2 linked regions of the Methylosarcina fibrata AML-C10 genome follow. The protein of the gene in region 1 binds, or shares a complex with, the protein of each later gene. Links are inferred from orthologs where the notes say so. Each region holds a gene or a part of one and is shown in the gene's direction. Other genes may lie near its edges.

The links.
Region 2: the proteins of A3OW_RS0106830 (region 1) and yajC are in contact, whole or in part, in a crystal structure (PDB 2RDD), measured with the Escherichia coli proteins. The link is inferred for Methylosarcina fibrata AML-C10 from one-to-one orthologs.

What each region holds. Positions count from the first base shown.
Region 1 is NZ_KB889965.1:1,427,711-1,433,888, forward strand. The notes cover bases 1,129-4,902. They hold A3OW_RS0106830 (efflux RND transporter permease subunit), read left to right. Parts: upstream 1,129-1,501; coding sequence 1,502-4,702; downstream 4,703-4,902. Other genes in these bases: A3OW_RS0106825 (efflux RND transporter periplasmic adaptor subunit), read left to right, coding at 1,129-1,498; A3OW_RS0106835 (efflux transporter outer membrane subunit), read left to right, coding at 4,732-4,902. In the rest of the region: A3OW_RS0106820 (TetR/AcrR family transcriptional regulator), read right to left, coding at 1-122; more of A3OW_RS0106825, read left to right, coding at 239-1,128; more of A3OW_RS0106835, read left to right, coding at 4,903-6,168.
Region 2 is NZ_KB889965.1:1,217,113-1,222,036, reverse strand. Bases 1,296-3,986 are described here. They hold yajC (preprotein translocase subunit YajC), read left to right. Parts: upstream 1,296-2,311; coding sequence 2,312-2,662; downstream 2,663-3,986. Other genes in these bases: secD (protein translocase subunit SecD), read left to right, coding at 2,746-3,986; tgt (tRNA guanosine(34) transglycosylase Tgt), read left to right, coding at 1,296-2,273. Also shown: A3OW_RS0105915 (cation diffusion facilitator family transporter), read left to right, coding at 1-865; more of tgt, read left to right, coding at 1,158-1,295; more of secD, read left to right, coding at 3,987-4,596; protein translocase subunit SecF, read left to right, coding at 4,610-4,924. UniProt on the Escherichia coli protein: The SecYEG-SecDF-YajC-YidC holo-translocon (HTL) protein secretase/insertase is a supercomplex required for protein secretion, insertion of proteins into membranes, and assembly of membrane protein complexes.

The sequences.
Region 1 (6,178 bases):
GCGATGGCTTCCATGCCGAGGTTGCCGTAGCCGTGCTCGAGAAAATGCGTCAAGGCCGTATCGAGCACGCGGTCTCGGCTTAACAATTCGCTGCCCTTGGCGGGGCGTCCACATTTGATCATTGCAGGGTGCTCATAATAATTGTTTGTCTCTGATGAAATAATCTTAATCATAACCTAGAATAAATGGTAATATATATTACCGTTATTAATTCAATGACACTCAGGCAATCATCAGGATGAACATTTACAGAGGCGGTTCCGAGTTTGTTGATTCCGAAAATTCCTGCATGGAATCCTTCGTTTCGACTATCCCCCATCAGGTCATCTTCCGAAAACGGCCGCTGCCCAGGGCACGGCTGGCAGGTCTGGCCGCGATTGCTCTGGCCGCCGTCAGCGGCTGCCGAAGCGGCGATGCTCCCGGCAATCAACCGCCGCAAGGACCGCCGCCCACGGTAAAAACAGCCCAGCCGATAAGCCGTGACGTGACCGAGTGGGATGAATACACCGGCCGCATCGAAGCGGTGGAATCGGTCGATATCCGCGCCCGGGTCGGCGGCTATCTGGACAAAGTCAACTTCAAGGACGGAGAGACCGTCAAAAAAGGCGACCTGCTGTTCGTGATCGATCCCCGCCCGTTCAAGGCGCAACTGGACTATGCGGCGGCGGAACTGGAGCGGGTCCGGTCCCGGAAGGAACTGGCCGCCAACGACATGGCGCGGGCCGAACGATTGTTCCGGGTCAAGGCGATTTCCAAAGAAGAGTACGATGCCCGGCAGAAAGGGCTGCGCGAAGCTTCCTCGGTGGTCGAATCGGCTTCGGCCAACGTCGTAACCGCCCGGCTGAATCTGGAATTCACCCAGGTGCGGGCCCCGATTGACGGACGCATCGGCAGGGAATTGATTACGCCCGGCAACCTGGTCAAAAGCGACGAGACGCTGCTGACCACGATCGTCTCCACCGATCCGGTCTATGTCTACGTCGATGCGGACGAACGCGCGGTGTTGAAATACCGTCGGTTAAGACAGCAGCAAGGCCGGCCCGATGCCGGCGTCGAAGGCACCCCGGTCGAGCTGGCGCTGGCCGATGAAAGCGACTTCCCGCATCGGGGCGTGCTCGATTACATCGCGCCGCGCGAGGATACTTCCACCGGTACGGTGACCCTGCGCGGCGTCTTCCCCAACGACAACGAATTGTTGAGTCCCGGTTTTTTTGCCCGCCTGAGAGTCCGCGCCGGCGCGCCTTATCCTGCGCTGCTGCTTCCGGACCGGGCGATCGGGACCGATCAGGCGCAGCGCTTCATCTGGGTAATGAATCAAAAAAACCAGGTGGAATACCGCAAAATCGAACTGGGCGCCCATATCGGTCAGACCCGCGTAATCAAAAAAGGCCTCGACGCCGGGGAATGGGTGGTCGTCGAAGGCTTGCAGAAACTCAGACCCGGCATTCAGGTCAATCCCGAGCGGATTTCGCTTGCCGAATCTCAACAGGAACCGTAGCCCATGGATCGATTCACTCATTTCTTCATCGATCGGCCGATCTTCGCATCGGTCCTGTCCATCCTGATCCTGTTGGTCGGAGGACTGGCGCTGCTCGCGCTGCCTATCGCCCAGTATCCGGAAATCGCACCGCCCACCGTGGTCATCAGCACCACTTATCCCGGCGCCAACGCCCAGGTGGTCGCGGAAACGGTGGCCACGCCGATCGAACAGGAAGTCAACGGCGTCGAAGACATGCTGTATCTGTCTTCGCAATCCACCAACAGCGGCAGCATGTCGCTGACGGTCACCTTCAAGCCGGGCACGAATCTCGATAAAGCCCAGGTGCTGGTGCAGAACCGCGTGGCTCTGGCCGAGCCCAAACTGCCGGAAGAAGTCCGCCGGCAGGGCATCAGCGTCAAAAAGCGCAGCCCGGACCTGAGTCTGGTGGTCAACCTGATCTCGCCCGACAAGCGCTACGACAGCGTTTATCTCAGCAATTACGCCTTGCTGCAGATCAAGGATATTCTGGCGCGACTGCCCGGCGTCGGCGAAATTCTGGTGTTCGGCGCCCGGGATTACAGCATGCGCCTGTGGCTTAATCCCGAGCAAGTGGCGGCGCGCAACCTGACCGCGAGCGACGTGGTCAACGCGATTCGGGAGCAGAACATTCAGGTCGCGGCCGGTATCGTAGGGCAGCAACCGGCGAAAAAGAGCCCGGACTTTCAATATACGGTCAGTACGCTGGGGCGGCTGATGGAAGCCGATCAGTTCGCCGACATCGTGATCAAAAAAGGCGAGGACGGCCGGATCACCCGCCTTAAGGACGTGGCGCGCATCGAACTCGGCGCCAAGGATTACAACTCCGGACTGGTGCTGGACGGCGAACCGACCGTCGGGCTCGCCCTTTTCCAGTTGCCAGGCTCCAACGCGCTGGACACCAAAAAGGCCGTCGTCGAAGCAATGGAAAAACTGAAAACCCGGTTTCCGGAAGGGCTCGAATACAACCTGGTCTACGATACCGTAGTGTTCGTGCAAGAATCCATCGATGCGGTGGTCAAAACGCTGTTCGAAGCCCTGTTGCTGGTCGTGATCGTGGTCGTGGTGTTTCTGCAGAACTGGCGCGCGACGATCATTCCCCTGCTGGCCGTACCGGTTTCCCTGATCGGCACCTTCGCGGTGATGGCCGCGCTGGGCCTGTCCTTGAATACCTTGTCCCTGTTCGGTCTGGTGCTGGCGATCGGCATTGTCGTCGACGACGCCATCGTCGTCGTCGAAAACGTCGAGCGCCATATCGCATCGGGCCTGAAAGCCAGGGAAGCCACGCGCAAGGCGATGTCCGAAGTCGTCGGCCCGATTATCGCGACGGCGCTGGTCCTGGTGGCCGTGTTCGTGCCCACCGCCTTCATCACCGGCGTCTCCGGTGCATTCTACAAGCAGTTTGCGCTCACGATCGCGGTTTCGACGATCATTTCGGCGTTCAACTCGCTGACGCTGAGCCCGGCCTTGTGCGCCTTGCTGCTGGATCGGGCGCACGGCGACAAGGACCGGCTGACGCGCGTCATCGACGGTTTGTTCGGCTGGTTCTTCAAGAGCTTCAACCGGTTTTTCGACTGGTTCGGCGCCGGCTACGCGCGCCTGGTCGGCCGATTGATCCGCATCACCGCCGTCGTGCTGGTTCTTTATCTCGGACTCAACGCTCTCAACTTCGTGGCCTTCGAAAAAGTCCCCACCGGCTTCATTCCGCAACAAGACCAGGGCTATCTGATCCTGTACGCTCAGTTGCCGGACGCCGCTTCCCTGGCCCGCACTCAGGACGTCGTACAGAAGGCGACGCGCATCGTGCTGGACACCGAAGGCGTCAAGCACCTGAATGCCTACGCCGGCTTTTCGATCCTGAGCGGATCCAGCCAATCCAACGTCGCCACGATGTTTGCGAGGCTCGACGATTTCGATGAGCGCGCCGGGCATCCCGAGCTTCATGCCGATGCGGTGGTCAAAAATCTTCAGCAGCGCCTGGCTTCCGTCGAGGACGCCTACATCGCCGTGTTCGCACCGCCGCCGATCCGGGGCATGAGTTCGGTCGGAGGCTTCAAGCTGCAAATCCAGGATCGGACCAACGCCGGCATCGAAGCCCTTCAGCAAGTGAACAACGAGATGATCGCCGAAGGCAACCGGCAGCCCGGACTGGCGGGCTTGTTCACGACCTTCAGGGCCGGCGTGCCCCAGTTGTTTCTGGACGTAGACCGCACGCGCGCCAAATCGATGGACGTTCCCCTGAAAGAAATTTTCGACACCCTGCAGATTTATCTGGGCTCGCTGTACGTCAACGATTTCAACGCTTTCGGACGCATCTACCAGGTCGTCGCCCAGGCCGACTCCGAGTTCCGGATGAAGCCTTCGGACATCGTGGAACTGAAGACGCGCAATCTTCAGGGCGGCATGGTGCCGCTCGGATCGCTGGTCGACGTGAAACCGATCGTCGGGCCGGACAAAATTACCCGCTACAACATGTACCCGGCGGCCGAAATCAACGGCAGCACGCTGCCCGGCGTCAGTTCCGGCCAGGCCATCGAGATCATGGACAAAGTGCTGAACGACAAGCTTCCGCCGGGATTCGGCTTCGAATGGACCGAACTCAGCCTGCAGCAGGTACTGGCCGGCAACGTCGCGATGCTGGTTTTTCCGCTCAGCGTGATCTTCGTCTTTCTGGCACTCGCCGCCCAGTACGAGAGTTGGTCGCTGCCGTTCGCGGTGATCCTGATCGTGCCGATGTGTATCCTGTCCTCGATGGCCGGAGTCTGGCTGCGCGACATGGACAACAACATTTTCACCCAGGTGGGCTTTATTGTTCTGGTGGGCCTGGCCAGCAAGAACGCGATTTTAATCGTCGAATTCGCGAAACGCCGACAGGAAGAGGGACTTGACCGGTTCGACGCCGCGGTCGAGGCGGCTGGCATTCGGCTGCGTCCGATTCTGATGACTTCGTTCGCCTTCATCATGGGCGTATTTCCGCTGGTGGTCGCCGAAGGCGCGGGCTCCGAAGCGCGCCGAATCCTGGGTACCGCAGTATTCAGCGGCATGGCCGGAGTCACCTTGTTCGGGCTGTTGCTGACGCCGGTTTTCTACGTCACCGTGCAGGGCCTGGCGCACCGGATCGCATCGTCCAGGCTGAAAACCGGCCAGGCGCCGGCCGCTCCCACTTCTTCGAGCTCAGAATCATGATTCGATTGGCAATAACTTCCCGTATCCGGATGGCTTTCGGGCGGAGTCTTTTCATCCTTTCCTGGTCGAGCGCGATCGGGTTGGCCGGCTGCGCCGTCGGCCCCGATTATAAAACGCCGGCAGCGGCCCCTCCGCCCGTTTTCACCAATGCCCGCCATGCCGAATATTCAGGGCAGGCCGCGCAAAAAGAATGGTGGAAAATCTTTAACGATGCCGAGCTGAATGCGCTGGTCGACCAGGCCCTCAGGCATAACTACGACCTTAAAAGCGCCCTTGCCAATCTGCGCGAGGCCCGGGCGCTGTATCTGGAATCCGGCTTGAACCTGGCGCCGATCGTTACGTCGCACGCCAACTATACCGACCAGAAACGCAGCGTCGGCGCGCTGAACAACCGGAATTTCGTGCCGAGAGGGCTGAAATTGTACAACGTCGGCTTCGACGCCTTCTGGGAAGTCGATTTTTTCGGCCGCGTACGCCGCGACATCGAAGCCAGCCGGGATGAAGTCGAGGCGCAGGAAGCCAGCCTGCGCGATCTCGGCGTCAGCGTGATCGCCGAAGTGGCCCGGAATTATTTCGAATTGCGAGGACTTCAAAACCAGCTCGCCGTTGCGCAAAAAAACGCCGAAAACCAGGCGCAGACGCTGGAAATTACCCAGGCCAGGCTCGACATCGGCCGCGGCACCGAACTGGACACGTCGAGAGCTTCAGCTCAGCTCAATACGACCCGGGCCAGAATTCCGCTGCAGGAAGCGGCGATTAAACGGGCGATCCACCGGCTCGGCGTACTCACCGGCCAGCCGCCCGGCACCCTGACCGTAAAACTGTCGCAGCCACAGCCCATGCCGAAGCTGCCGGAAACGATCGCCGTCGGCAACCCGGCCGAACTGTTGCGCCGCCGTCCCGACATCCGCATCGCCGAGCGCACGCTGGCGGCGGCGACCGCCCGCATCGGGGTGGCGACCGCCGACCTGTTTCCGCGCGTGACCTTCGTCGGCACCTTGTCGCTGGAAGCGAATACGCTTTCGGGCCTGGGCGCGGCCGGCGCCGACGCCTACTCCCTGGGCCCCAGAATCAGTTGGGCGGCGCTGGATCTCGGCCGGGTCTATGCCCGCATCAAAGCCGCCGATGCCAGTGCCGAAGCCGATCTGGCGCAATACGAACAAACCGTGCTGAATGCGCTGGAGGAAACCGAAAACACCCTGGTCGCCTATAACCGGGAGCGCAACCGGCGGGCGCTGCTCGCCACGGCGGCCCGGGACAGCGAAAAGGCCCACCATCTGGCCCATCTCCGGTTCGAGGAAGGCATTGCCGACTTTCTGACCGTGCTGGACAGCGAAACTCGGCTGCTGGAAGATCAGAGCCAGCTCGCTTTGAGCGAAACCGAAACGGCAACCGCGCTGATTGCCGTTTACAAGGCTCTGGGCGGAGGCTGGGAAACGATGCTTTCGGAGAAGAGCCCGGAATGAGCCCCGGCTG
Region 2 (4,924 bases), 210 kb from region 1 along the record:
CTTCGGCGCCAACCTGGGCATTGCCGCGGCGAAAACGGGCGCGGCCATCTGGACAGGGTCGGGCTCGCTGCTGGCCGAAGCGATCCATTCCTTTGCCGATTGCGGCAATCAAGTGTTGTTGCTGATCGGCATGAAGCGCTCGAAAAAAGAACCGACGCGCAAGCATCCGATGGGCTTCGGGCGCGAATCTTACATCTGGTCGATGATGGTCGCGATCGTTCTGTTCTCGGTCGGCGGGCTGTTTTCGATCTACGAAGGCTGGCTCCGCTACAACAATCCGCATGAAGTCGAGAACGAAGGCATTGCCTTGCTCATCCTGCTGATTGCGATCGGGCTCGAGTCCTTTTCTCTGAAAGGGGCTTTGGGAGCACTGGCGGCCGAAAAAGGCGAGCGCTCGTTATGGCAATGGTTTCGGGAAACGCAATCGTCCGAACTGATGGTGGTCACCGGCGAGGACATTGCGGCACTTGCCGGGCTGGCCATCGCGCTGGTGATGCTGGGCCTGACCATGATCACCGGCAATACCGCCTACGATGCCGCGGGTTCCATGCTGATCGGCCTGCTTTTGGTTGCGGTTGCCGCCGCCGTCGGCAGGGAAGTTCATTCGTTGCTGATCGGAGAATCGGTCGAAGACGTTCGCACTCACGTCGAGCAGTATCTGCAAAGCCAGCCCTGCGTGCGGCGTGTGCTCAATCTGTGGGTGATCAATCACGGCAACGCGGTGATGCTGACCGTCAAGGCCGAACTTCCTCCCGAAATGCCCGTCGGTGACGCGGTCCGGCAAATCAACCGCATGGAAAGGGAAATCAAACAGGCTCATCCCCGGATTCGATGGATATTTTTCGAGATCGATGAAACCGATTAATGGGTTTTGTACCGTTTGAAGCAGACCGCTTCGGTTTCGATCAGGCACAAGATATTTTCATGTCGCTTTTGAACTCTGTCCGACTCTCTTTATAATATAACGCAGCCTGAAACAGCTCTTCCTCGTTGCCGTATTGATGGTGCCCGGAAAAAGCCGGTAACTTCCTTCGGGTTGAAAAACAGAAATTGGCACTCATCCCACATCATTCTTCCGAATCGAGGCGATCGGGCTGATTCGGACCGATTGAACTCTGCAATTCGCCGCTCAAGCGGCCTACGTCACACTGCACAACATGGAATTCAAACTGATCAAAACCGACGGCCATGCCCGCCGCGGCCGACTGGCTTTTGCCCGCGGCGTCGTGGAAACGCCGATTTTCATGCCGGTCGGCACTTATGGGGCGGTCAAATCGCTGACGCCGGAGGATTTAACCGGCCTGGGCGCACAGATCATTCTCGGCAACACGTTTCATCTGATGCTGAGGCCGGGCATGGAGGTGATCAGGGCTCACGGCAGCCTGCACGAATTCATGCGCTGGGACAGGCCGATCCTGACCGATTCGGGCGGCTTTCAGGTATTCAGCCTCGGTGCGCTGAGAAAAATCAGAGAAGAGGGCGTTACTTTCCAATCGCCGGTGGACGGCCGCAGGATCTTCATGGGGCCGGAAGAATCGATGCAGGTGCAGCAGGATCTGGGTTCCGACATCGTGATGATTTTCGACGAATGCACGCCTTATCCTGCGACCGAAAAACAGGCGGCGGAGTCGATGCGGCTGTCGCTGCGCTGGGCCGAGCGCAGCAAGAAGGCGCACGGCGACAATCCTTCGGCGCTGTTCGGCATCGTTCAGGGCGGCATGTACGAACATTTGCGGCGGGAATCGATCGACGGGCTGACCGCGATCGGCTTCGACGGCTACGCAATCGGCGGTCTTTCCGTCGGCGAGCCCAAGGAGGAAATGATGGCGACGCTGGATGCGCTGCACCCGAAAATGCCGGCCGACAAGCCGCGCTATCTGATGGGCGTCGGCACGCCCGAGGATCTGGTCGAGTCGGTGCGCCGCGGCATCGACCTGTTCGATTGCGTGATGCCGACGCGCAACGCTCGCAATGGCCATCTTTTCACCCGTTTCGGCGTGGTCAAGATAAGAAACAGCCAATATCAGTTCGATACCGGACCGCTCGATGAAACCTGCGGCTGCTACACCTGCCGGAATTATTCCAGAGCCTATCTCCGGCATCTGGATAAATGCGGAGAAATGCTGGGTTCAAGGCTCAACACGATCCACAACCTGTATTATTATTTGCACCTGATGCAGGGACTGCGCGATGCCATCGAACAACAGGAACTGGATGAATTTGTCAGGAGATTTTACCAACAACGAGGTAAAGTTGTTCCGACTGTGGCATAATAGTTCGATTTATCATTATTATAAGTACGAGGATGATCATGAGTTTTTTCATTTCCGACGCGATGGCAGCCGCAGCGCCGGCCGCACAACAAGCCCCCGGCATCGAAGGCATGCTGTTTCCGGTAGGCGTCTTGCTGTTCTTCTATTTTCTGTTCCTGCGCCCGCAATCCAAGCGCGCCAAAGAGAAAAAACAGATGCTCGCGACGATGACCAAGGGCACCGAAGTGGTGACCTCCGGCGGTATTCTCGGCAAGGTGGCCGATCTGGACGACAATTTCGTCAAACTGGAAGTCGGCGACAATCTCTTCATTCAGGTGCAACGCCACAGCATCGAAAACATCATGCCGAAAGGGACCTATAAAGCGATCGCCAAAAAGGCCAAAGTCTGAAATCGCACCCGGCGTCAAGATTCGTGGCCGGCCGGCGACGGCGGTTCAATCCCAGACTCGATTAAATCGATGGAATATTAGAAATGCAAAATCAATATCCTCTTTGGAAAAATATTCTAGTCATCACTGTCTTCATTATTTCGATGATTTATGCGTTGCCGAATTTGTACGGCGATGACCCTTCCGTGCAGGTCTCTTCTGCGCATTCGGCGGCGTTGGACCTGTCCCGGGCCGACAAGATCGAGTCGGCCATCAAGGCGACCGGCGTTGCGATCAAGGCGTTCGAATACAAGAACGACCGGGTGCTGGCGCGCTTCAATAGTACCGATGATCAGATCAAGGTCGCGGATTTGCTCCGGGAGCAGATGGGCGATGACTACACGGTTGCGCTTAATCTTGCGCCGGCGACCCCGGCCTGGCTCGATGCGTTGGGCGCGAAGGCAATGTATCTCGGCCTCGACTTGCGCGGCGGCGTTCACTTTCTGATGGAGGTCGACATGGACGCGGCCGTGAAGCAGGCGGAGGAACGCTATAACGACGACGTGCGCCAGGCCTTGAGAAACGGCAAAATTCGTTATCAATCGGTGGCCAAGGAGGACAACTTTATAAAAGTCAAGCTCAAGTCCGCCGACGACAAGGCCTCCGCGTTGAATCTTTTGAAAAAAGATTTTGGCGGCCTTGATATAACCGAAGCCGAACAGCAGGATCAGATCTGGCTGAAAATGTCCGAAAAGGAAATTCGGGAAATCAAGAAATTTGCGGTTTCGCAAAACATTACGACCCTGCGGAACCGGGTCAACGAATTGGGCGTTGCCGAGCCTGTGATTCAGCAGCAGGGCAACAACCGCATCGTCGTCCAGTTGCCCGGCGTTCAGGATACGGCCCGCGCCAAGGAAATCCTGGGCACGACCGCCACGCTGGAATACCGGCTGGTCGACGTCGAGCACGACGTGCAGCAGGCGGTTGCCGGCCACGTGCCTGCGACCAGCCGTCTTTACTATGAAAAGAACGGCGCTCCGATCCTGCTCGACCGCCGGATCATCGTGACCGGAGATCAGATCGTCGACGCTTCGTCGGGCATGGATCAGGACGGGCGCCCGGCGGTGTTCATTACCCTGAACGGCGCCGGCGCCAGCAAAATGGGCAAGGTCACCCAGGCCAACGTCGGCAAGCCGATGGCGGTAGTCTTTATCGAATACAAGGTCGAAAGTAAAACGGTCAACGGCGAGAAAATCCGGACCAAAAAGAAGGTGGAAAAAGTCATCAGCGTCGCCACCATTCAGGGCGTTTTCAGCAAGCGCTTTCAGACCACCGGCCTGGACAGCCCGCAGGAAGCGCGCAATCTGTCGCTGCTGCTCAGAGCGGGATCGCTGGCGGCGCCGGTCGATATCGTTGAAGAGCGCACTGTCGGTCCCAGTCTGGGTCAGGAAAATATCAGCAAGGGCATCAATTCCAATGTCTACGGTTTCATAGCGATCGCTCTGTTCATGATTGCCTATTACCGGTTGTTCGGAATTTTTTCAGTCGTCGCGTTGGGCGTGAACGTGTTGCTGCTGGTTTCGGTGCTGTCTTTGCTGCAAGCCACGCTAACGTTGCCGGGCATGGCGGGCATTGCACTGACCGTGGGCATGGCGATCGACGCCAACGTGCTGATCAACGAGCGAATTCGCGAGGAGCTTAGAATCGGCATGACTCCCCATGCCGCCATTTATGCCGGTTATGAGCGAGCGTTTGCGACCATTTTAGATTCCAATATTACCACCTTGATTGCCGGCATCGCGTTGTTCATGCTGGGCTCGGGCCCCATCCGCGGGTTTGCGCTGGTGCTGTGCATCGGCATTTTAACCTCCATGTTCAGTGCGGTTCTGGTATCGAGAGCGTTGGTCAACGGTATCTACGGTTGGCGGCGTAAGTTGGATAAATTGGCTATCTAATAGGTGCGATTCAATGGAATTTTTTAAAATTAAACGCGATATCCCGTTTATGCGTTATGGTCGGGTCACTACGACCATTTCGCTGGTGACTTTTATCTTGGCGATACTGGCACTAAGCTTTAAAGGGCTTAATTTGGGATTGGACTTTACCGGCGGCATCCAAATTGAAGTCGGTTACAATCAGCCGGCCAACCTCGAAACGATTCGAAAAATTCTGGAAGATCAGAAGCTGACCGAATTTTCGGTGCAAAATATCGGCAGCGTGAAAGAGGTGCTGATCCGTTTGCCAATGAAGCCCGAAACCAACAACGTCAAGTTGAGTGAGATG